Regions from separate parts of the Streptomyces sp. AB3(2024) genome, predicted to be linked through region 2. Evidence: riboswitches for the same ligand, from Rfam matches in the RefSeq annotation. Region 2 holds a riboswitch; each other region holds the start of a gene.
The links. Region 2 has a riboswitch for thiamine pyrophosphate ahead of thiC (phosphomethylpyrimidine synthase ThiC). Riboswitches for the same ligand answer to the same signal wherever they lie in the genome.
Positions count from the first base shown of each region.

Region 1: linked by a shared signal. The riboswitch ahead of thiO (glycine oxidase ThiO) and the one ahead of thiC (phosphomethylpyrimidine synthase ThiC) in region 2 are both predicted to bind thiamine pyrophosphate.
Region 3: linked by a shared signal. The riboswitch ahead of ACEPPI_RS04345 (thiamine ABC transporter substrate binding subunit) and the one ahead of thiC (phosphomethylpyrimidine synthase ThiC) in region 2 are both predicted to bind thiamine pyrophosphate.

Region 1 is NZ_JBGWAB010000138.1:70-6,766, forward strand. Features, by position in the region: gene ACEPPI_RS34230 (hypothetical protein) at 323-580, opposite strand; gene ACEPPI_RS34235 (GntR family transcriptional regulator) at 804-1,583, opposite strand; gene ACEPPI_RS34240 (NUDIX hydrolase) at 1,602-2,090, shown strand; gene ACEPPI_RS34245 (thiazole synthase) at 2,352-3,146, opposite strand; gene thiS (sulfur carrier protein ThiS) at 3,152-3,352, opposite strand; gene thiO (glycine oxidase ThiO) at 3,349-4,545, opposite strand; TPP riboswitch at 4,543-4,655, opposite strand; gene ACEPPI_RS34260 (NAD(P)/FAD-dependent oxidoreductase) at 4,768-6,000, shown strand; gene ACEPPI_RS34265 (Rv2175c family DNA-binding protein) at 6,229-6,594, shown strand.
Region 2 is NZ_JBGWAB010000001.1:14,287-20,983, reverse strand. Features, by position in the region: gene ACEPPI_RS00075 (SsgA family sporulation/cell division regulator) at 1-392, shown strand, start outside; gene ACEPPI_RS00070 (YibE/F family protein) at 405-1,805, opposite strand; TPP riboswitch at 1,878-2,022, shown strand; gene thiC (phosphomethylpyrimidine synthase ThiC) at 2,017-3,810, shown strand; gene ACEPPI_RS00060 (aldo/keto reductase) at 4,274-5,323, shown strand; gene ACEPPI_RS00055 (hypothetical protein) at 5,421-6,233, opposite strand; gene ACEPPI_RS00050 (metallophosphoesterase) at 6,382-6,697, opposite strand, start outside.
Region 3 is NZ_JBGWAB010000006.1:89,632-96,328, reverse strand. Features, by position in the region: gene ACEPPI_RS04355 (phosphatidate cytidylyltransferase) at 1-530, shown strand, start outside; gene rlmN (23S rRNA (adenine(2503)-C(2))-methyltransferase RlmN) at 624-1,736, shown strand; TPP riboswitch at 1,795-1,904, shown strand; gene ACEPPI_RS04345 (thiamine ABC transporter substrate binding subunit) at 1,990-3,090, shown strand; gene ACEPPI_RS04340 (ABC transporter permease) at 3,147-4,763, shown strand; gene ACEPPI_RS04335 (ABC transporter ATP-binding protein) at 4,763-5,788, shown strand; gene ACEPPI_RS04330 (cytochrome P450) at 5,855-6,697, opposite strand, start outside.

The sequences.
Region 1 (6,697 bases), on a different contig from region 2:
CATCGCGATGGCCTTCGGCCACCCTTGACCGACCGGCCCGCCCCGGAAAGACAAGGACTGGCGGGAAACCCCCAAAAGAACGGCACGGTCCAGAACGCGAGGGACGGGCATCCGAGATGCGAGAGGCGCCGGGCGCTGGCCCGCCGGGCACCCGGCCCTCCAGAGTCCCGGCTCAGAGCCGGGGCACAGCACCCCGCACGAAACGGCGACCGGACCGTCCTGCGGAGCGCCGAAGCGCAACAGATCGCTACGCGCTCCTCGGGTCTCAGCGACTGACCGCCGTCCGGGGCCGGTCGCCGGTGCCTGCCCGAATGCGCATGAGCTAACTCCGGGGCCACCGTCGGCTCAGATGGCTCTCCAAGGCTTCGAGGTACTCGGTGGGCACGATGTTGCGGACTGCCGTGGCGAATTCGAGGCCCGTCGCGTCCCGGATGTAGGCGAGCTGCATCCATCGCTCGGCCCCGCTGTCCGAGACGTTCTCGTTGATCACGGCCATCAGCTCGCCCTCGGTTCCGGACGCGATGTCACGCACACGACGGCCCAGGAGCCGATGCTGCACGTATTCGTACTGCTCAGCCATCGGTCGACTCCTCGGAGGAGTCGATGAAGCGCTCCCAGTCGGCGAGGGCGCGGGCGAGTAGTTCCGAGCGGATGGGAGTCTGACCCATGCGGCACTCCTCCAAAGAGGCTGAACTCCTTCACTCATGTATATGAGTGCTACGGGAAGAGAGTGCCTCTACTCCTGTATATGAGTCAACCCGCTGTGAAGGTGAAATCACAGCGGGTCGTGGGTGGCGACGCAGTCAGTCGGATGCGGGGATGCGGAACTCGAAAACGAACTGGTCAGCCGCCATGAGGGTGTCGCACACCTCCACGACGCGGCCGGCATCCGTGACCGCGTTCCTCAGCAGGTGAACCACGGTGGCGCCAGGGCTCAGCGCCAGCTCCGATGCTTCCGCCTTCGCGGCAGGTCGCGCCCTCAGGGTCTCCACGAACTCGGCGAAAGTGTGGCCGTGCTCTTCGAGGCGGGCGTAGATGCCACCGTCGCCTGGGTTCTCGGCGAAGAGTTCCGGGATGTCGCGCACCACGTCCCACGGCAGGTACGACGTCGCCGTTTCCACAGGAGCGCCATTGCGGAAGTACAAACGACGGCGTGCGAGTACTTGGGTCCCCGCCTCGACGCCAAGTCGCTGAGCAATCGCTTCCGGGGCCTCGATCGGCCCGATGTAGATGACGCTGACCTTCGCCGTAGCGCCCGACTGCTCCGATTCGGCAAGGTAGGCGGCTTTGCCGCCCTGTCGAAGCGAACGACGGAAACGATCTGATGAACGGTGGCGGACCGGCGGCCGGTCCCTTACGTATGAGCCCTTGCCGTGCCGGGTGTCCACAAGACCGCTGGCGCGGATCTCCAGCATTGCCTTGCGAACGGTCCCGCCCGAGACTCCGTAACGCTCGGCCATCTCGGCTTCGCTGGGCACCTGGTCTCCCGGCTTCAAGACGCCGGCACGTACCTGTTGGATGATGTCCTCGGCGATTTGCAGGTACCGAGGAACGGCCTTGCCCACTCCTATAGCTGCTCCCATGGTCCTTCGCTTCCTCCTATGCTCTTGTGCATGAGTAACAGCGTCGCGTCGAACAAGTCAACGCCACGCCATTCCGTGTCGGTTGCCGGGGTGGTGGTGCGTGATGACGGCCGACTGCTGGCCATCCGCCGAGCTGACAACGGGACCTGGGAGCTGCCCGGCGGAGTGCTGGAGTTGGCGGAAACCCCCGAGGGTGGAGTGCGGCGGGAAGTACTGGAGGAAACCGGCATTCACGTCGAGGTGGACGAGCTCACCGGCGTGTACAAGAACATCACGGTTGGAGTGGTGGCCCTGGTCTTCCGCTGCAAGCCCTCCGGCGGAACAGAACGCCCCTCAGGCGAAAGCACGGCAGTCCAGTGGCTCACCCCGGAGGAGGTGACCGAGCGGATGTCGGAGGTCTACGCCATTCGACTCCTGGACGCCCTCGACGGCAACAGCCCCCACGTCCGAAGTCACGACGGACGCCAACTGCTCACCGATCGGCCCCGGACGGCGGTCAGTCGCTGAGATTTGAGGAGCGCGTAGCGATCTGTTGCGCTTCGGTGCTCCGCAGGACGGTCCGGTCGCCGTTTCGTGCAGGTCGCCGCACCCCGGCTCCGCACCGGGCCTCTGGAGGGCCGGGTGCCCGGCGGGCCAGCGCCCGGCGCCTCTCGCATCTCGGGACACCCCTCCCCGCCGCCCCGGCCCGCGGGCCAGGGGGCGGGTGGGCAGCCGCCGCCCGGGCACGGCGGGCCGAGGGGGAGATGGCCCGCCCACCCCCGCACCCCCTCAGAACGCCGGTCGCTCCGGGTCGAGGGCGGCGCGGCCCTCGACGGGCGAGGACGCTTCGGCGAAGCGGCGCTGGGGGATGCGGCCGGCGCGGAAGGCGAGGCGTCCCGCCGTGACGGCGTCCCGCATGGCGGCCGCCATCAGGACGGGCGCCTGCGCGCGGGTGACCGCGGAGGCCAGCATCACCGCCGCGCAGCCGAGCTCCATCGCCAGGGCGGCGTCGGAGGCCGTGCCGGCCCCGGCGTCCAGGATCACCGGCACCCCGGCCCGCTCCGTGATCAGCTCGAAGTTGTGCGGGTTGCGGATGCCGAGCCCCGAACCGATGGGGGAGCCCAGCGGCATGATCGCCGCGCAGCCCACGTCCTCCAGCTTCCGCGCGAGGACGGGGTCGTCGTTGGTGTACGGCAGGACGGTGAAGCCCTCGTCGACCAGGACCTCGGCGGCGTCCAGCAGCTCGACGCCGTCGGGCAGGAGGGTGCGCTCGTCGGCGACGACCTCCAGCTTGATCCAGTCGGTGCCGAGGGCCTCCCGCGCCAGCCGGGCGGTGAGCACGGCCTCGCCCGCGGTGAAGCAGCCCGCCGTGTTCGGCAGGACCGCGATGCCGAGCCGGTCGAGGACGGACAGGACCGAGCCCTGCACCGTCGGGTCCAGGCGGCGCATGGCCACCGTGGTCAGCTCGGTGCCGGAGGCGACCAGGGAGCGTTCGAGGACGTCCAGGCTCGGGGCCCCGCCCGTCCCCATGATCAGGCGGGAGGAGAAGGTCCGTCCGCCGAGGGTGAAGAGGTCGTCGGCCATCGTGCTCAGCCCCCCTGCACGGCGGTGAGGACCTCGACCCGGTCGCCGTCGCCCACCGGGGTGTGCGGCCACTGGCCGCGCGGGACGACGGTCTCGTTGAGGGCGGCGGCGACGCCCTTGGGCGCCCGGGTCAGTGTGGCCACCACCGCGTCGAGGGTGGTGCCGACCGCGACCTCGCGCGGCTCGCCGTTGACGGAGATGGTCATGCGTAGGACTCCTGACGCGTGGTGGAGAAGCGGCGGGGGCTGAAGGGGCGGGCGACCTCCGGCACGGTGCCGGTGGCCAGGAGCTCCGCCATCACGTCGCCGGTGAGCGGGGTCAGCAGCACCCCGTTGCGGTAGTGCCCGGTGGCCAGGTGCAGTCCGGGCAGGTCGGTCGGGCCCAGCAGCGGCGCGTTGTCGGGGGAGCCGGGGCGCAGTCCGGCCCGGGTCTCGACCAGGGGGAGCTCGGTGATCCCGGGGACCAGCTCGTGGGCGTCGCGCAGCAGCTCGTACACCCCGCCCGCGGTGACGGTGGTGTCCCAGCCGAGTTCCTCGCTGGTGGCTCCGACGACCAGCTCGCCGTTCTCGCGGGGCACCAGGTAGACGTGGCTGCCGCGCACGACGGCCCGTACGGTCCGGGACAGGAACGGCGCGTACGCCGGCGGCACCGACAGCCGCAGCACTTGGCCCTTCACCGGCCGCACCGGCACCGCCACCTCCGGCGGCACCCCCTCCAGCCGCCCGCTCAGGGAGCCCGCCGCGAGCACGACCTGGTCGGCGCGCAGCTCCGTGCCGTCCTCCAGTACGGCGCCCAGCGCCCGGTCGGCCCCGGTCAGCAGCCGGGTGGCGGCCTTCCGGTGGACGCCGACCCCGGCGCGCTCGCAGGCGGCCAGCAGCGCGGCCGCGAGCCGCCGCGGGTCCACCTGGTGGTCCCCGTCGACGCGCAGCCCCCCGCGTACCCCCGGGGCCAGCATCGGCTCCAGGCGGCGGCACTCGCGGCCGGTGAGCCACTGCGACTCCAGGCCGCAGCGACGCTGCAGGGCGTGGAGTTCCCGCAGGTGGAGGCGGTCGTCGGCGTCGAGGGCGACGGCGAGCGTGCCGCAGGCCCGGTAGCCGATGTCCAGGCCGCCGCTGGCTTCGGCCAGCTCGGCGGCGAACTGCGGGTAGCGGGCTGCGGAGGCCACGTTGAGCCCGAGCAGGGTCTCCTCGCCGTAGTGCAGTTCGGTGACGGCGGCGAGCATGCCCGCCGCGACCCGGGCGGCGCCCCCGCCGGGGTCGGGGTCGGCCAGTACGGTGCGCAGTCCGCGCCGGGCCGTCCGCCAGGCGGTGACCAGGCCGATGATCCCGCCCCCGATGACGAGGACGTCGGATCCGGTGGATCCCGCGGTTCCGGCGGATCCCTTCCGAGATGAGTGCATGGGCGTCCAGCCCCTCCCTTCGCCGGCATGACCCGGATCAGGTTCGTACGGTCGGAGGCCGGCCAGCCTCCCTCTCAGCCCGGTGCGCCCGGACTCCCGCGATAGGTACGGTGGCCAGCGTAACCCCGGCGGGGGTGGCGGGTAAGGCTGCCTCCCCGGCGCCCGCCCGTACTTCCCCGCCCCCTGTTCCTGACGGGCCGTCAGTTCACTAGGCTGGGGCGGGTGAGCGAGCAGACGCAACAGACGAAGCCCGGTGTCGTGATCGTCGGCGCCGGAATGGCCGGCGTGCAGACCGCCGTGGCCCTGCGCGAACAGGGCTTCACCGGCCCCGTGACCCTCCTGGGCGCCGAACCCCACCAGCCCTACGACCGGCCCCCGCTGTCCAAGGCGGTGCTGCTCGGCAAGGCCGAGGAGGCCGCCTTCGACGTGGCCTTCGACGTGGACTTCGAGGAACTCCGCATCGACCTGCGCCTGGGCACCGAGGTCACCGGCGTACGGCCCGCGGCGCACGAGCTCGACACCCCGGCCGGGCCCGTCCCCTACGAGGTCCTGGTCCTGGCCACCGGAGCCGAACCGCTGACCCTGCCCGGCTCCGGCGGCGTCCCGGGCGTGCACCTGCTGCGCACCCTCGACGACGCCGCCCGGCTGCGCCCCGTCCTGGCGGCGGCCCACGACCTCGTGGTGGTCGGGGCCGGCTGGATCGGCGCCGAGTTCGCCACCGCGGCCCGCGGGGCCGGCTGCGCCGTCACGGTGGTCGAGGCCGCGGACCGGGTGCTGGCCGGGGCCCTGCCCGCCGAGGTGGCCGCCCCGATGGCCCGGTGGTACGCCGAGGCCGGAGCCACCCTGATCACCGGCGCCGCCGTGGCCGGGATCGAGGAGGGGCTGGTCCGGCTCGCCGACGGCCGGGAGCTGGCGGCGGGGGCGGTGGTCGTCGGCATCGGCGCCCGGCCCGCCACGGGCTGGCTGGACGGCACCGGGATCGAGCGCGGCCCCGACGGCTCGGTCACCGCCGACGCCTACCTGCGCACCTCGGTGCCCGGGGTGTACGCGGTGGGCGACTGCTCCTCCTTCCCCTCCGCCCGCTACGGGGCCCGGCTGCTGGTCCACCACTGGGACAACGCCCTGCAGGGCCCCCGGGCGGTCGCGGCGAACATCGTCGCGGGGGAGCCCGTCCAGGCCTACGACCCCGTCCCTTACTTCTGGTCCGAGCAGTTCGGCCGCTTCGTGCAGTACGCGGGCCACCACGGCGGCGCCGACACCCTGCTCTGGCGGGGCGGCCCGGACGACGCCGCCTGGTCGGTGTGCTGGCTGCGGGAGGGCGCGCTGGTCGCCGTCCTGGCCGTGGGCCGCCCCCGCGACCTCGCGCAGGGCCGCAGGCTGATCGAATCGGCCGTCCCCGTCGACCCGGACAGGGTCGTCGACCCGGACGTCCCGCTGAAGTCCGCCACCGCCTGACGCGGGCCCCCGCAGGGCCCGGACGGCCTCGCCGGCACGTGTTCCCGGGCGCCTCCGCCGTCCCTCCACCGCCGCTCCGCCCGGTCCCGACCCGCCGCGCCGGACCTCTTGCGGACCTCCCTGCGGACCTCCTGCGGGCCCCGCGCGGAACCCGTGCCCGGCCCGCCCCGTCCCCGGACGGGGTGGCTCGGGTACCGGCTGTCGGCCCGAGATGGCAGGCTTGTCCCCGTGACCGAGATTGACGCAAAGATCGATGCCCTTGTCCCCGCCTGGCTGTACCTCCCCGACATCGCGGAGATGCTCGACATCGAAGTGACCCGGGTCCGCCAGCTGGTCAAGGAAGGTCAGCTGCTCGCCGTGCGCCGCGGCGAGAACCGTTCCCTCCAGGTGCCCGCCCCCTTCATCGACGGCGACAAGATCGTCAAGGGCCTGGTCGGCCTGCTGACCGTGCTGCGCGACGACGGCTTCTCCGACGAGGAGATCCTGGAGTGGATGTTCACCGCCGACCCCACCCTGCCGGGCACCCCCGCTCAGGCGCTGAGCGAGAATCGCGGCACGGAGGTGAAGCGACGCGCCCAGGCGCTCGCCCTCTGACCGGCTGATCCACAGGTGTGGGGGGGGGGCGGGGGGGGGGGTGGGGGGGTGGTGTGGGGGTGGGGGGGGGGGGCCCCCCCCCCCCCCCCCCCCCCCCCCCCCC
Region 2 (6,697 bases):
CGTTCCGGATCCCGGTGGAACTCGGATACGAGGCTCGCGACCCCTACGCGGTGCGCCTGACCTTCCACCTTCCCGGAGACGCCCCCGTGACCTGGGCGTTCGGCCGGGAACTGCTTCTCGACGGCATCAACAAGCCGTGCGGTGACGGCGATGTGCACATCGCCCCCACCCACCCGGAGGAGCTGTCCGACGTCCACATCCGCCTCCAGGTGGGCTGTGACCGGGCCCTGTTCCGCGCGAGTGCGGCGCCGCTCGTCGCTTTCCTCGACCGCACGGACCGGCTGGTTCCGCTCGGTCAGGAGCGCAACCTCGGTGACTTCGAGGAGAGCCTCGACGAGGAGCTCGGCAAGATCCTCGCCGAGGCGCGCCAGAACGAGCAGAACGCGGGCTGACCCGGCGTTCCCTCAGCGCTTGCGCCGACGCCCCCGGCCGCCGCGGGTGGGCTGCGGGACCACCGCGGCGGCCGGCGAGCCCGTCCGGTCGGCGGAAACCACCAGGGCGGCGAGCGCGGTGGTGACGGGGACGGAGGCCACGAGCCCGATGGAGCCCACGAGGGTGCGGATGATCTCCTCCGCGACCAGCTCGCTGTTGGCCACCGACCCCATGCTGCTGTTCGCGATCGAGAACAGCAGTAGCAGGGGCAGTGCGGCGCCCGCGTAGGCCAGCACCAGGGTGTTGACGACCGAGGCGATGTGGTCGCGGCCGATCCGGATGGCCGCCCGGTACAGGCCGCGCGGGCCCATTCCCGGGTCGGCCTGGTGGAGTTCCCAGACCGCCGAGGTCTGCGTCACGGTCACGTCGTCGAGGACGCCGAGCGAGCCGATGATCACACCCGCGAGCAGCAAACCACTCATGTCGATGTGCGGGTAGAGGCCGTGGATCAGCCCGGTGTTGTCGTCCGTGTTGCCGCTCAGGAAGGCCCAGTCGATGAAGAGCGAGCCCAGCAGCCCGATCAGCAGCAGCGAGGCGAGGGTGCCGAGGACGGCGACCGAGGTCCTGGCCGTCAGGCCGTGGCACATGTAGAGGGCGATCAGCATGATCGCGCTGGCTCCGATGACGGCGACGAGCAGGGGGTTCGAGCCCTGGAGGATCGCCGGCAGGATGAACAGCGTCAGGATCGCGAAGCTCACCACCAGGGCGACGAGCGCGAACACCCCGCGCATCCGCCCGACCACCACGACCGCGAGCGCGAAGATCCCGGCCAGCAGGGCCAGGGGCAGCTTGCGGTTCACGTCGACGACGGAGTACTGGAGGTCCCGCGGCGCGTCCGGGGCGTACGCGACCACCACCTCCTGGCCCTTCGCCAACTGCCGCGGGGCGCCCGGCTGGACGATCTCGAAGAACGCCCGGCCCTTGTCCGGTCCGTCGGCGACCTCGACCGTCGCCTTCTTGCACTCCCCGGTCTGCGCGGCCTGCGCCTCGCGGCCCTCCGGGGTGGAGGTGTCGCCGGTGGGCGGCACCTGGGAGGCGTTCACTGATTTGCAGTCGACCTTTGCCAAGGCGACGACCGTGCCCTGTTGGGTCTGGCGGTCGAAGCCCACTCCGGTGCGCTGGTGGGCGGGGGCCCCGCCCGGCCAGAGCACGGCCATGCCGACGAAGACGGTTGCGGCGAAGGGGATCAGCACGGCGGCGATCACCTTGCGCAGGTGCTTGGAAACCGGAGCCGCCGGCCCGTGGCCATGGCTGTGACCGTGGCCGTGGCCGCCGTGGGAGGCGCCGGTCGCATGTCCGTGGGAGGCATGTTCGTGACCGGTGTGGCCGTGGGGGTCCGTGGGCGTGGTGGGGGGCTGCGGCGAGGACGTCACCGGCAGATCATCGCAAGAGATGAGGGGGCCCACTGTTCAGCACGCCACAGATGACGCTAGCGTGGGGGCTACTTTGCACAACGCGGGAGCTCGGAGCACCGGGCTGAGAGGGCGCTGATCACCGTACGCGCATGAGAATGCGTACGGGAAGAGGCTGCGTCGACCGCCGAACCTGTTACCGGGTAATGCCGGCGTAGGGAGATCAGGTCTCATGACCATTCAGGACGCACGCACGCCTGCCGTCAGCCAGGACGCCGACGGCCAGACCGAGCGCCAGCCCGGCTGGCACAAGGGATACCTGGCGGGCTCCCGCCCGGACATCCGGGTGCCGGTCCGCCAGGTCCACCTCACCAACGGCAAGGACGTCACGCTCTACGACACGTCCGGGCCGTACACCGACCCGCAGATCGAGACCGACGTGCGCCGGGGCCTCCCGCCCCTGCGTGAGAACTGGATCATCGGCCGCGGCGACACCGAGGAGTACGCGGGACGTCCCGTGCGCCCCGAGGACGACGGCATCAAGCACACCTCGCCGCGCGGCGGACTCAAGAACCTCGACGCCGTCTTCCCGGGCCGTCCCCGCCAGCCCCGCCGCGGCCGTGGCGGCGCCGCCGTCACCCAGCTCGCGTACGCCCGCCGGGGCGAGATCACCCCGGAGATGGAGTACGTCGCGATCCGCGAGAACGTCTCCCCCGAGGTCGTCCGCGAAGAGATCGCCGCAGGTCGTGCGGTGCTTCCGGCCAACGTGAACCACCCGGAGATCGAGCCGATGATCATCGGCAAGCGGTTCCTGGTGAAGGTCAACGCCAACATCGGCAACTCCGCGGTCACCTCCTCCATCGAGGAGGAGGTCGACAAGATGACCTGGGCGACCAAGTGGGGCGCCGACACGGTCATGGACCTCTCGACCGGCCGCAACATCCACACCACGCGCGAGTGGGTCCTGCGCAACTCCCCCGTCCCGATCGGGACCGTGCCGCTCTACCAGGCGCTGGAGAAGGTCGACGGCCGTGCCGAGGACCTGACCTGGGAGATCTACAAGGACACGGTCATCGAGCAGGCCGAGCAGGGCGTCGACTACATGACGGTCCACGCCGGCGTGCTGCTGCCCTACGTGCCGCTGACCGCCCGTCGCAAGACCGGCATCGTCTCGCGCGGTGGCTCGATCATGGCCGCGTGGTGCCTGGCGCACCACAAGGAGAACTTCCTCTACACGAACTTCGAGGAGCTCTGCGAGATCCTCGCGGCGTACGACGTCACGTACTCGCTGGGCGACGGTCTGCGCCCCGGCTCGATCGCGGACGCCAACGACGCGGCGCAGTTCGCAGAGCTGAAGACGCTGGGCGAGCTGAACACGATCGCCAAGCGGCACAACGTGCAGACCATGATCGAGGGCCCGGGCCACGTCCCGATGCACAAGATCAAGGAGAACATCGACCTCCAGCAGGAGATCTGCGAGGAGGCGCCGTTCTACACGCTCGGCCCGCTGACCACGGACGTCGCGCCCGCCTACGACCACATCACCTCGGGCATCGGCGCCGCGATGATCGCCTGGTGGGGCACCGCGATGCTCTGCTACGTCACGCCCAAGGAGCACCTGGGCCTGCCGAACCGGGACGACGTGAAGACCGGCGTGATCACCTACAAGATCGCCGCTCACGCCGCTGACCTGGCCAAGGGCCACCCGGGCGCCCAGGAATGGGACGACGCCCTGTCGGACGCGCGGTTCGAGTTCCGCTGGGAGGACCAGTTCAACCTGGCCCTCGACCCGGACACGGCCCGCGAGTTCCACGACGAGACCCTTCCGGCCGAGCCCGCGAAGACCGCGCACTTCTGCTCGATGTGCGGTCCGAAGTTCTGCTCGATGAAGATCAGCAGAAGCATCACTGAGCAGTTCGGTGGCGACGACTCGGCCACGGACGAGGAAATCCAGGCGGGGATGCTCAGCAAGTCGGCGGAGTTCGCGGCCACAGGTAACCGGCTGTACCTCCCGCTGGCCGACTGAGCCCGACGAACCAAACCGGCCCGCGACCTCATGGGGGGAGTCGCGGGCCGGTGTTCGTCGTCGTGAGTGGATGTCGAACGGTTTCGGGACGCGCTGTACGGCTGACCGGCAAGTGCAAGACGCGAGTCTGTACGCCCCTTTCCCGTACGGCGCGGCCATACAGGAAGCGGCAACAGCACCGAAGAAGAGCAAGCGTAAGAAGGTGCTCTCGCTACTTGACGCGCTCGCACAGCAGTTGGACAACGAGAAGTTCGTTCTCTGTCTGACGCCGAAGAAGTAATCAGCGGTACCGTCAGAACTGCTCCATCGTAAGGCGGTTGCACCCGGAGTACGTCCGGAAGGGCCGGGGCGCGACCGCCGGCGTCCGGGAGCAGGACGTGTCCGGAAAACACGGACTTGATTGACCGGCCGGGAGCTCTTGCCCTGGAGTGCGCTCCAGCTCCTAGAGTGCGGGCGCATGACCATGCGATACCGAAATCTGGGCGGGACCGGCATCGAGGTGAGCGCGCACTGCCTCGGAACGATGATGTTCGGGGCAGTGGGGAACCCTGATCACGAGGAGTGCGGGCGGATCATCCATGCCGCGCTCGACCTGGGCATCAACTTCGTCGACACCGCGGACATGTACTCCGCCGGAGAGTCCGAGGTGATCGTCGGCAAGGCGCTCAAGGGGCGGCGCGACGACGTCGTGCTCGCCACGAAGGTCCACTTCCAGATGGGAGAGGGACGCAACCGCAGCGGTAATTCGCGGCGTTGGATCGTCCGGGCCGTGGAGGACAGTCTGCGGCGGCTGGACACCGACTGGATCGACCTCTACCAGGTGCACCGCCCGGACCACACGACCGATGTCGAGGAGACGCTGTCAGCCCTCGGCGACCTCGTCACGGCGGGGAAGATCCGCTCCTTCGGGTGTTCGACCTTCCCCGCCGAGGAGCTGGTCGAGGCCCATCACGTCGCCGAGCGGCGGGCGCTGCACCGCTTCCGGACCGAGCAGCCGCCGTATTCGATCCTGGCGCGGGGGATCGAGGCCGACGTCCTGCCGGTCGCCCGCCGCTACGGGATGGGCGTGCTGACCTGGAGTCCGCTGGCCTCGGGCTTCCTGAGCGGGAAGCAACGGCTCGGCCGGCCCGTCGACCTGACCTCGGGGCGGGCGGCGCTGAACCCGGCGCGCTTCGATCCGGCGATTCCCGGCAACGTCGCCAAGCTGGAGGCCGTGGAGCAGCTCGTCGCGCTGGCCGAGGAGACCGGCTGCACCCTGCCGGAGCTGGCGGTCGCCTTCCCCGTCGCGCACCCCGCGGTCACCTCGGTGATCATCGGCCCGCGGACCATGGAACAGATGGAGTCCCTGGTCAAGGGGGCCGGTCTGGTGCTCGACGACGCGGTGCTGGACCGGATCGACGAGATCGTCGCACCGGGCGTGAACCTCTACCACCCGGACGGTGTCTGGCGCGCTCCGGCCCTGACGGACGCCTCTCAGCGGCGACGGGCGCTGCACGACCGGGCCGCGGGGTAGCCGGGCGCGCCCGCCGTCGGACACCCGTTGCCGGGCACCTGGCATCCGGCGCGTGGTTTCACGTGAAACATCGGCGGGTGCGGTCCCCGGAGCCGGTCTACTCCGGCTCGTGCTCGGGGCCGCCGAAGTCGGGGCTGGTGAAGTCCGGCGGCGTGTAGCCGGGCCGGGGGCCCTGTGAGCGTGGTCCCGGGCTGGTGAAGTCGGGCCGGGTGTATCCGAGATTGGGGATGCGCCCGGCCCCCGGCGTGCGGGGCACGGGGTAGCCGGTCCCGGCACTGGGGTCGGCGAGCGCGTCGCGCAGGAAGGGCATGATGCCCCGCTCCAGCAGTGCGTTGCGCCAGGCCTCGCGGGCCCGGGAGAGCTCGTCGGGTATCGGCACGGCCTCCTCGGCCGCCACCTCCGTCGAGCTGTTGCGTATCGCCGTCACGAGGAGCCCGATGACCGCGAAGAGCAGGGCGGCCACGGTCAGCCCGCCGAAGAGCCAGCCCGCCGTCAACATCGTCCTGGCGAAGGCCGGTTCGGGATCGATCATCTTCAGGCTGTAGCCCACCAGCAGGAAGATCAGCATGGCGGTGCCCGCCAGGACGGGCGCGAGGACGGCGATCACGGCGCTCGCGCCGGCCCCGTCCCCCTGGTCGGTGTCGTCCTCGATGCTGCTCACGGAGGCGGTCAGGGCCTCTTCGCGCAGTTCCTCGCGGATCTTGACGTAGTGGTCGTACTCGGCGGCGGCGGCCGCGGTGAGCAGCGCGCTGGCGCTCAGCGCCATCGTGCGCAACTGTTCGGCGTTCAGACGTTCGCCGAGAGTGGCGAGTTCGGGCCGTTCGTCCGCCGTGCGCAGCGCCTCGTCGAGGAGCCGGTCGAACTCGGGTCGGTCTTCGGTCAGCAGGTGCGGAGCGCTGGTCATGTGCATCCCCCTGTGCTCCGTACAAGCCGGTATGCCCGCGTAGACCCGGGCGCCGGCACAAACGGAGGAGAGCCTGCTACGGATAGAGCGATGGTAGAGCGCCCCTGCCACGCGGTGACAGGGGCTTTGCTGAAATACCCCGCTCCGAGAACGCTCAGTCGCTCAGAGGTAGTTGAACGACGAGCAGCTTGCCCTCCATGGTCACGCCGCCGTCCATCGCGATGGCCAGGCCGTCCGCGTACACGTGCGGCCCGTCGACGGCCTCCGGTCCGTGGGACTCGTCGCCGTCCTCGGTGCCCACCTCGCCGAGCAGGTAGGGGATCGGGCTGTGGCCGTGGACGACGCGTCCGCCGCCGTAGGTGCCGAGGAGTTCCCGTACGGCTCCGGGGCCGGTCTCCTCGTCGCGGAAGGCGAAGCGCTTGGTGAACTTCCTGAAGAGGTCCCACGTGATGTCTGCGTCATGGCGGTTG
Region 3 (6,697 bases), on a different contig from region 2:
TCTGGCGGATGACCGAAGCGCCCGAGGACTACCTCAAGGACGTCACGGCGGGCGTCTTCGCAGCGTTCTACGTGCCCTTCCTGGCCACGTTCGTCGCGATGCTGCTCACCGCCGACGACGGCCCCCAGCGGGTGGTGACCTTCCTGGTCCTGACGGTGGTCAGCGACACGGGGGCCTACGCGGTCGGCTGGCGCTTCGGCAAGACCAAGCTCGCCCCGCGCATCAGCCCAGGCAAGACCCGCGAGGGACTCTTCGGGGCGGTGGCCTTCGCGATGGCGGCCGGCGCGCTGTGCATGGAGTTCCTGATCGACGGGGGCTCCTGGTGGCAGGGTCTGGTACTGGGCCTGGCGGTCGCGGTCAGCGCCACCCTGGGTGACCTGGGCGAGTCGATGATCAAGCGCGACCTGGGCATCAAGGACATGGGCACCCTGCTCCCGGGCCACGGCGGCATCATGGACCGGCTCGACTCGCTGCTGCCGACCGCTCCGGTGGTCTGGCTGCTGCTGGCGGCCTTCGTGGGTACGGGCTGACCTGCGGAAAAGCCGGGCGATACGCCGGGCGGTTACTCTTGGAAGGCGCGCTGCTTCTGCGGCGCGCCTTTCGTCTTACAAGGAGTACCCGCCATGGCCCGCCCCGTTCCGGGAGAGCTCACCTTCGTCGCCCCTCGTGGGGCCAAGAAGCCGCCCCGGCACCTCGCCGACCTGACCCCGGCCGAGCGCCGGGAGGCCGTGGCCGCGATCGGTGAGAAGCCGTTCCGGGCCAAGCAGCTCTCCCAGCACTACTTCGCCCGCTACGCGCACGACCCGGCCGAGTGGACCGACATCCCCGCCGCGTCGCGCGAGAAGCTCCAGCAGGAGCTGCTGCCGCAGCTGATGAACGTCGTCCGGCACATCAGCTGCGACGACGACACCACCCGCAAGACCCTGTGGAAGCTGCACGACGGCACGCTCGTCGAGTCCGTGCTGATGCGCTACCCCGACCGGGTCACCATGTGCATCTCCTCGCAGGCCGGCTGCGGCATGAACTGCCCGTTCTGCGCCACCGGCCAGGCGGGCCTGGACCGCAACCTGTCCACGGCCGAGATCGTGCACCAGATCGTCGACGGCATGCGCGCGCTGCGCGACGGCGAGGTCCCCGGCGGCCCGGCCCGGCTCTCCAACATCGTCTTCATGGGCATGGGCGAGCCGCTGGCCAACTACAAGCGGGTCGTCGGCGCCATCCGCCGTCTCACCGACCCGGAGCCCGACGGCCTGGGCCTGTCGCAGCGCGGCATCACCGTCTCCACCGTCGGCCTGGTCCCGGCCATGCTGCGCTTCGCCGACGAGGGCTTCAAGTGCCGCCTCGCGGTCTCGCTGCACGCGCCGGACGACGAGCTGCGCGACACCCTGGTCCCGGTGAACACCCGCTGGAACGTCCGCGAGGTCCTCGACGCGGCCTGGGAGTACGCCGAGAAGTCCGGCCGGCGCATTTCCATCGAGTACGCGCTGATCCGTGACATCAACGACCAGGCCTGGCGCGGTGACCTCCTCGGCCGCCTGCTCAAGGGCAAGCGCGTGCACGTCAACCTGATCCCGCTGAACCCGACCCCGGGCTCGAAGTGGACCGCCTCGCGTCCCGAGGACGAGAAGGCCTTCGTCGAGGCCATCGCCCGGCACGGCGTGCCCGTGACCGTACGCGACACCCGTGGCCAGGAGATCGACGGCGCGTGCGGCCAGCTGGCCGCCTCCGAGCGCTAGATTCCGGCCGCGGACGCCCGTAACCGGCCACGGGGTACCCTGTGGCCGGACAACTTCATCATTCCGACAGGGGAGCGCCACAGCGCTGAGAGTGCGGTAACCGTCATCCGCAGACCCTCTGAACCTCGCCCCGGTCATTCGGGGTAGGAAGTTCGGTCATCACTCAAGCTGTTGCGCCCTGCCCGGCGTCCGCTCCCACAGAGCGCCGGGCAGGGCCGCGTCTTCTCCTGGACATCCCAGGAGGAATTCACCAGTGAGCACCACCAAGAAGATCGCGGGCGCAGCGCTCGTGGCCGCGCTGGGCGTCGGCACGCTCAGCGCCTGTGGCGGCGGCGACGCCAAGGACAAGCCGGCGGGCGCGAGCGACGCCCCGAAGTCCAAGACGATCACGCTGGTCTCCCACGACTCCTTCAACGTGACCGACACGGTCCTCAAGGAGTTCGAGCAGCAGAGCGGCTACACCGTCAAGGTCCTGAAGTCCGGCGACGCCGGCGCCGCCCTGAACCAGGAGATCCTCACCAAGGGCTCCCCGCGCGGCGACGTCTTCTTCGGCGTCGACAACACGCTCCTCTCGCGCGCCCTCGACAACGGGATCTTCACCCCGTACCAGGCCAAGGGTCTGGACCAGGTCAAGCCGGAGTTCGTGCTCGACCAGCAGCACCGTGTCACCCCGGTCGACTCCGGCGACATCTGCGTCAACTACGACAAGGCCTACTTCGCCGACAAGAAGATCGCCCCGCCGCAGACGCTGGACGACCTGATCAAGCCGGAGTACAAGAACCTGCTGGTCACCGAGAACGCCGCGACCTCCTCGCCCGGCCTCGGCTTCCTGCTCGCCTCCGTCGGCAAGTACGGCGAGGACAGCTGGAAGGACTACTGGAGCAAGCTCAAGGCCAATGGCGTCGAGGTCGTCGACGGCTGGGAGCAGGCCTACAACGAGCGCTTCTCCGGCTCCGCGGGCGGCAAGAAGGCCAAGGGCGACCGTCCGCTGGTCGTCTCCTACGCCTCCAGCCCGCCGGTCGAGGTCCTCTACGGCGAGCCGCAGCCGGCCGAGGCCCCCACGGGCGTGGCCACCGGCACCTGCTTCCGCCAGGTCGAGTTCGCGGGCCTGCTCAAGGGCGCGAAGAACGAGGAGGGCGGCAAGGCGCTCATCGACTTCCTGGTGAGCAAGAAGTTCCAGGAGGACATGCCACTCCAGATGTTCGTGAACCCGGTGGTCAAGGACGCGAAGCTGCCGGAGGTCTTCACGAAGCACGGCGTGGTCGTCGAGAAGCCGGAAACGGTCGCCCCCGACGCCATCGCCAAGAACCGTGACCAGTGGGTCAAGGCATGGTCCTCGCTCGTCGTGAAGTAGTGCGGGACGGCTCCCCGAAGACAGGCGGGCGCGCCACCGCCGTCAGGTTCGCCCTGATGACGGTGCCGCTCGCCTTCTTCGGGCTGTTCTTCGCCTATCCCGTCGCCGCGATCGTGGGGCGCGGGCTCAAGACGGACGAGGGCTGGCAGTTCGGGCGCGTCGGCGAGGTCCTGGCGAGGCCCGACATCGCGGGCGTCCTGTGGTTCACCACGTGGCAGGCGTTCGCCTCCACCGTCCTCACCCTGCTGATCGCCCTTCCCGGCGCGTACGTCTTCGCTCGCTTCGACTTCCCCGGCAAACAATCGTTGCGGGCCCTGGTCACCGTGCCCTTCGTGCTGCCGACCGTGGTGGTGGGATCGGCCTTCCTGGCCCTGGTCGGGCGGGGCGGGATGCTCGACGAACTGTGGGGCGTCCGGCTGGACACCACCGTCTGGGCGATCCTGCTCGCCCACATCTTCTTCAACTACGCCGTCGTCGTCCGGACGGTCGGCGGGCTGTGGGCCCAGCTGGACCCGCGCCAGGAGGAGGCCGCCCGGGTCCTGGGCGCCGGGCGGTTCGCCGCCTGGCGACGGGTGACGCTGCCCGCGCTGGGCCCGGCGGTGGCCGCGGCCTCGCTGATGGTGTTCCTGTTCACCTTCACCTCCTTCGGTGTCGTGCAGATCCTGGGCGGGCCCGCGTACTCCACGCTGGAGGTGGAGGTCTACCGGCAGACCGCGCAGCTCCTGGACCTGCCGACGGCCGCGGTGCTGACGGTGGTCCAGTTCGCCGCCGTCGGCCTGATCCTCGCCGTGCACGCCCGGACCGTGCGCCGGCGCGAGACCGCGTTGCGGCTCGTGGACCCGGCGCACACGGCGCACCGCCCGCGCGGCTGGGCCCAGCGGAGCCTCCTCGGCGGGGTTCTGCTGACCGTGGCGCTGCTGATCGTGGCCCCGCTGGCCGTGCTGGTGGAGCGGTCCTTCGACGCGCCCGGCGGGTACGGGCTGGGCTTCTACCGGGCGCTGCAGGACGCGGGCTCCGGTGGCGGAACGTTTCTGGTGCCGCCGCTGGAGGCCATCTGGAACTCCCTGCAGTACGCGCTGGCCGCCACCGCCATCGCCCTGCTCGTCGGAGGGCTCGCGGCCGCGGCGCTGACCCGTCGCGGCGGCCGGTTCGTGCGGGGGTTCGACGCGCTGCTGATGCTCCCCCTCGGCGTGTCCGCCGTGACGGTGGGCTTCGGCTTCCTGATCACGCTGGACGAGCCGCCGCTGGACCTGCGGACCTCGTGGATCCTGGTGCCGCTGGCGCAGGCGCTCGTCGGCGTGCCGTTCGTCGTACGGACCATGCTGCCCGTGCTGCGGGCCGTGGACGGCCGGCTGCGGGAGGCGGCGGCCGTGCTCGGGGCGTCGCCGCTGCGGGCCTGGCGGGAGGTGGACCTGCCGCTGGTGCGGCGGGCACTGCTGATCGCCGCGGGCTTCGCCTTCGCCGTCTCGCTCGGGGAGTTCGGGGCGACGGTGTTCATCGCCCGGCCGGACCACCCGACGCTGCCGGTGGCGGTGGCCCGGCTGCTGGGGCGGGCCGGGGAGATGAACTACGGGCAGGCGATGGCCCTGAGCACGATTTTGATGCTGGTGTGCGCGGTGTCCCTGCTCCTGCTGGAACGGCTGCGACCCGCCACGACCTCGGGAGAGTTCTGATGACCCTGCTCCGGCTCGACGGCGTATCGGTCCGCTTCGGCGACCGGGCCGTCGTGGACGCGGTGGACCTGGAGGTCGCCGAGCACGAGATCGTCTGCGTGCTGGGGCCGAGCGGCAGCGGCAAGTCCACCCTGCTGCGGGTGGTCGCCGGGCTGCAGCCCGTGTCCGGCGGGCGGGTGCTGCTCGGTGACGCGGACCAGGCGGCGGTCCCGGTGCACCGGCGCGGGGTCGGTCTCATGTTCCAGGACCACCAGCTGTTCCCGCACCGGGACGTCGGCGGGAACGTCGCCTTCGGACTGCGGATGCGGGGTGCCTCCGGCGGGTCCTCGGCCGCCCGGGTCGCGGAGCTGCTGGACCTGGTCGGCCTTCCGGGCGCCGAGCGCCGGGCGGTGGCCTCGCTGTCGGGCGGTGAGCAGCAGCGGGTGGCCCTGGCCAGGGCCCTGGCCCCCTCACCGCGGCTGCTGATGCTGGACGAGCCGCTGGGCCAGCTCGACCGGGGGCTGCGGGAGCGGCTCGTGGTGGAACTGCGCTCCCTGTTCTCCCGCCTCGGCACCACCGTGCTCGCCGTCACCCACGACCAGGGCGAGGCCTTCGCGCTGGCCGACCGGGTCGTGGTCATGCGGGACGGGCGCATCGCGCAGGCGGGGACCCCGCTGGAGGTCTGGGAGCGGCCGGCGTCCGAGTTCGTGGCGCGCTTCCTCGGCTTCGAGAACGTGGTCCCGGCCACGGTGTGCGGGGGTGCGGCCGCGACCCCGTGGGGGAAGGTGCCGGTCCCCGCCGGGGCGCCGGAGGGCGAGCGGCGGCTGCTGATCCGCCCGGTCGGCGTACGTCTGGGGGCGGACGGCCTGAGCTGCGAGGTGGCCTCGCGCACCTTCCGGGGCACCCATGTGGCCCTGCTGCTGAGGCCCGAGGAGGGGCCGGTACTGGAGGCCGAGTGCGGCCTCGCGGGGGCTCCGGCCGTGGGTGACCGGGTCCGGGTGACCTTCGCCCCGTCCGAGGTGGTCGTCCTGCCGGGCGGACCCTGAGGACCGTGGCCCGCGGGGCCCGCCCGGCCCTCCGATCGCGCTGCGCCGTCGGCGCCCTCGGTACCGTCAGGGCCGGATGCCGTCGACGGCGATCGGCAGGTGACGGGGGCCGCGCAGCACCGCGTTCTGGCGGTACTCGGGCGGGTCGGCCAGCAGCCGGGGGTTCTCCAGCCTGCGGGCCAGCTCGCTCAGGGCCAGCTGGGCCTCCAGCCGGGCCAGCGGCGCCCCGAAGCAGCTGTGGATGCCGCTGCCCAGGCCCAGGTGCTGGATGTCCTCACGGTCCGGGTCGAACCGGTCCGGGTCCGCGAACCGCAGGGGATCCCGGTTCCCGGCGGCCAGGACCAGCCAGAGCGAGGCGCCCTTGGGGATGGACACGCCCGCCACCTCGATGTCGGCGAGGGTGGTGCGCTGCGGGACCAGCTGCACCGGGGGCTCGTAGCGCAGCAGCTCCTCCACGAGGTTGACGGACAGCTCCGGATCGGAGCGCAGCCGGTCGAGCACGTCCGGGAAGCGCAGCAGCGTGAGCATCCCGTTGGTGATCAGGTTGACCGTGGTCTCGTGCCCGGCGATCAGCAGCAGCGCCGCGGTGCTCAGCACCTCCATCGTGGTCATGGTGCCGTCCGGGCTGTTCCCGGTGGCCAGCTCGGAGAGCATGTCGCCGGTCGGGTTCTTGCGCCGCTCCTCGATCAGTCCGGACAGGTACATGCCGAGTTCCATGCGGGAGTCGTGCGTGCGCCTCTCGCGTTCCTTGGGGTCCGCGTCCGGATCCGGGTCCAGGCTCGCCGCGAGGGTGTCCGCCCAGACGTGGAAGCGCGCCTCGTCCTCGGGCGGGACGCCCAGCAGCCGGCAGATCACGGTCACCGGGAAGGGGTAGGAGAACTCCTCGACCAGGTCGATCCGTTCGGCGTT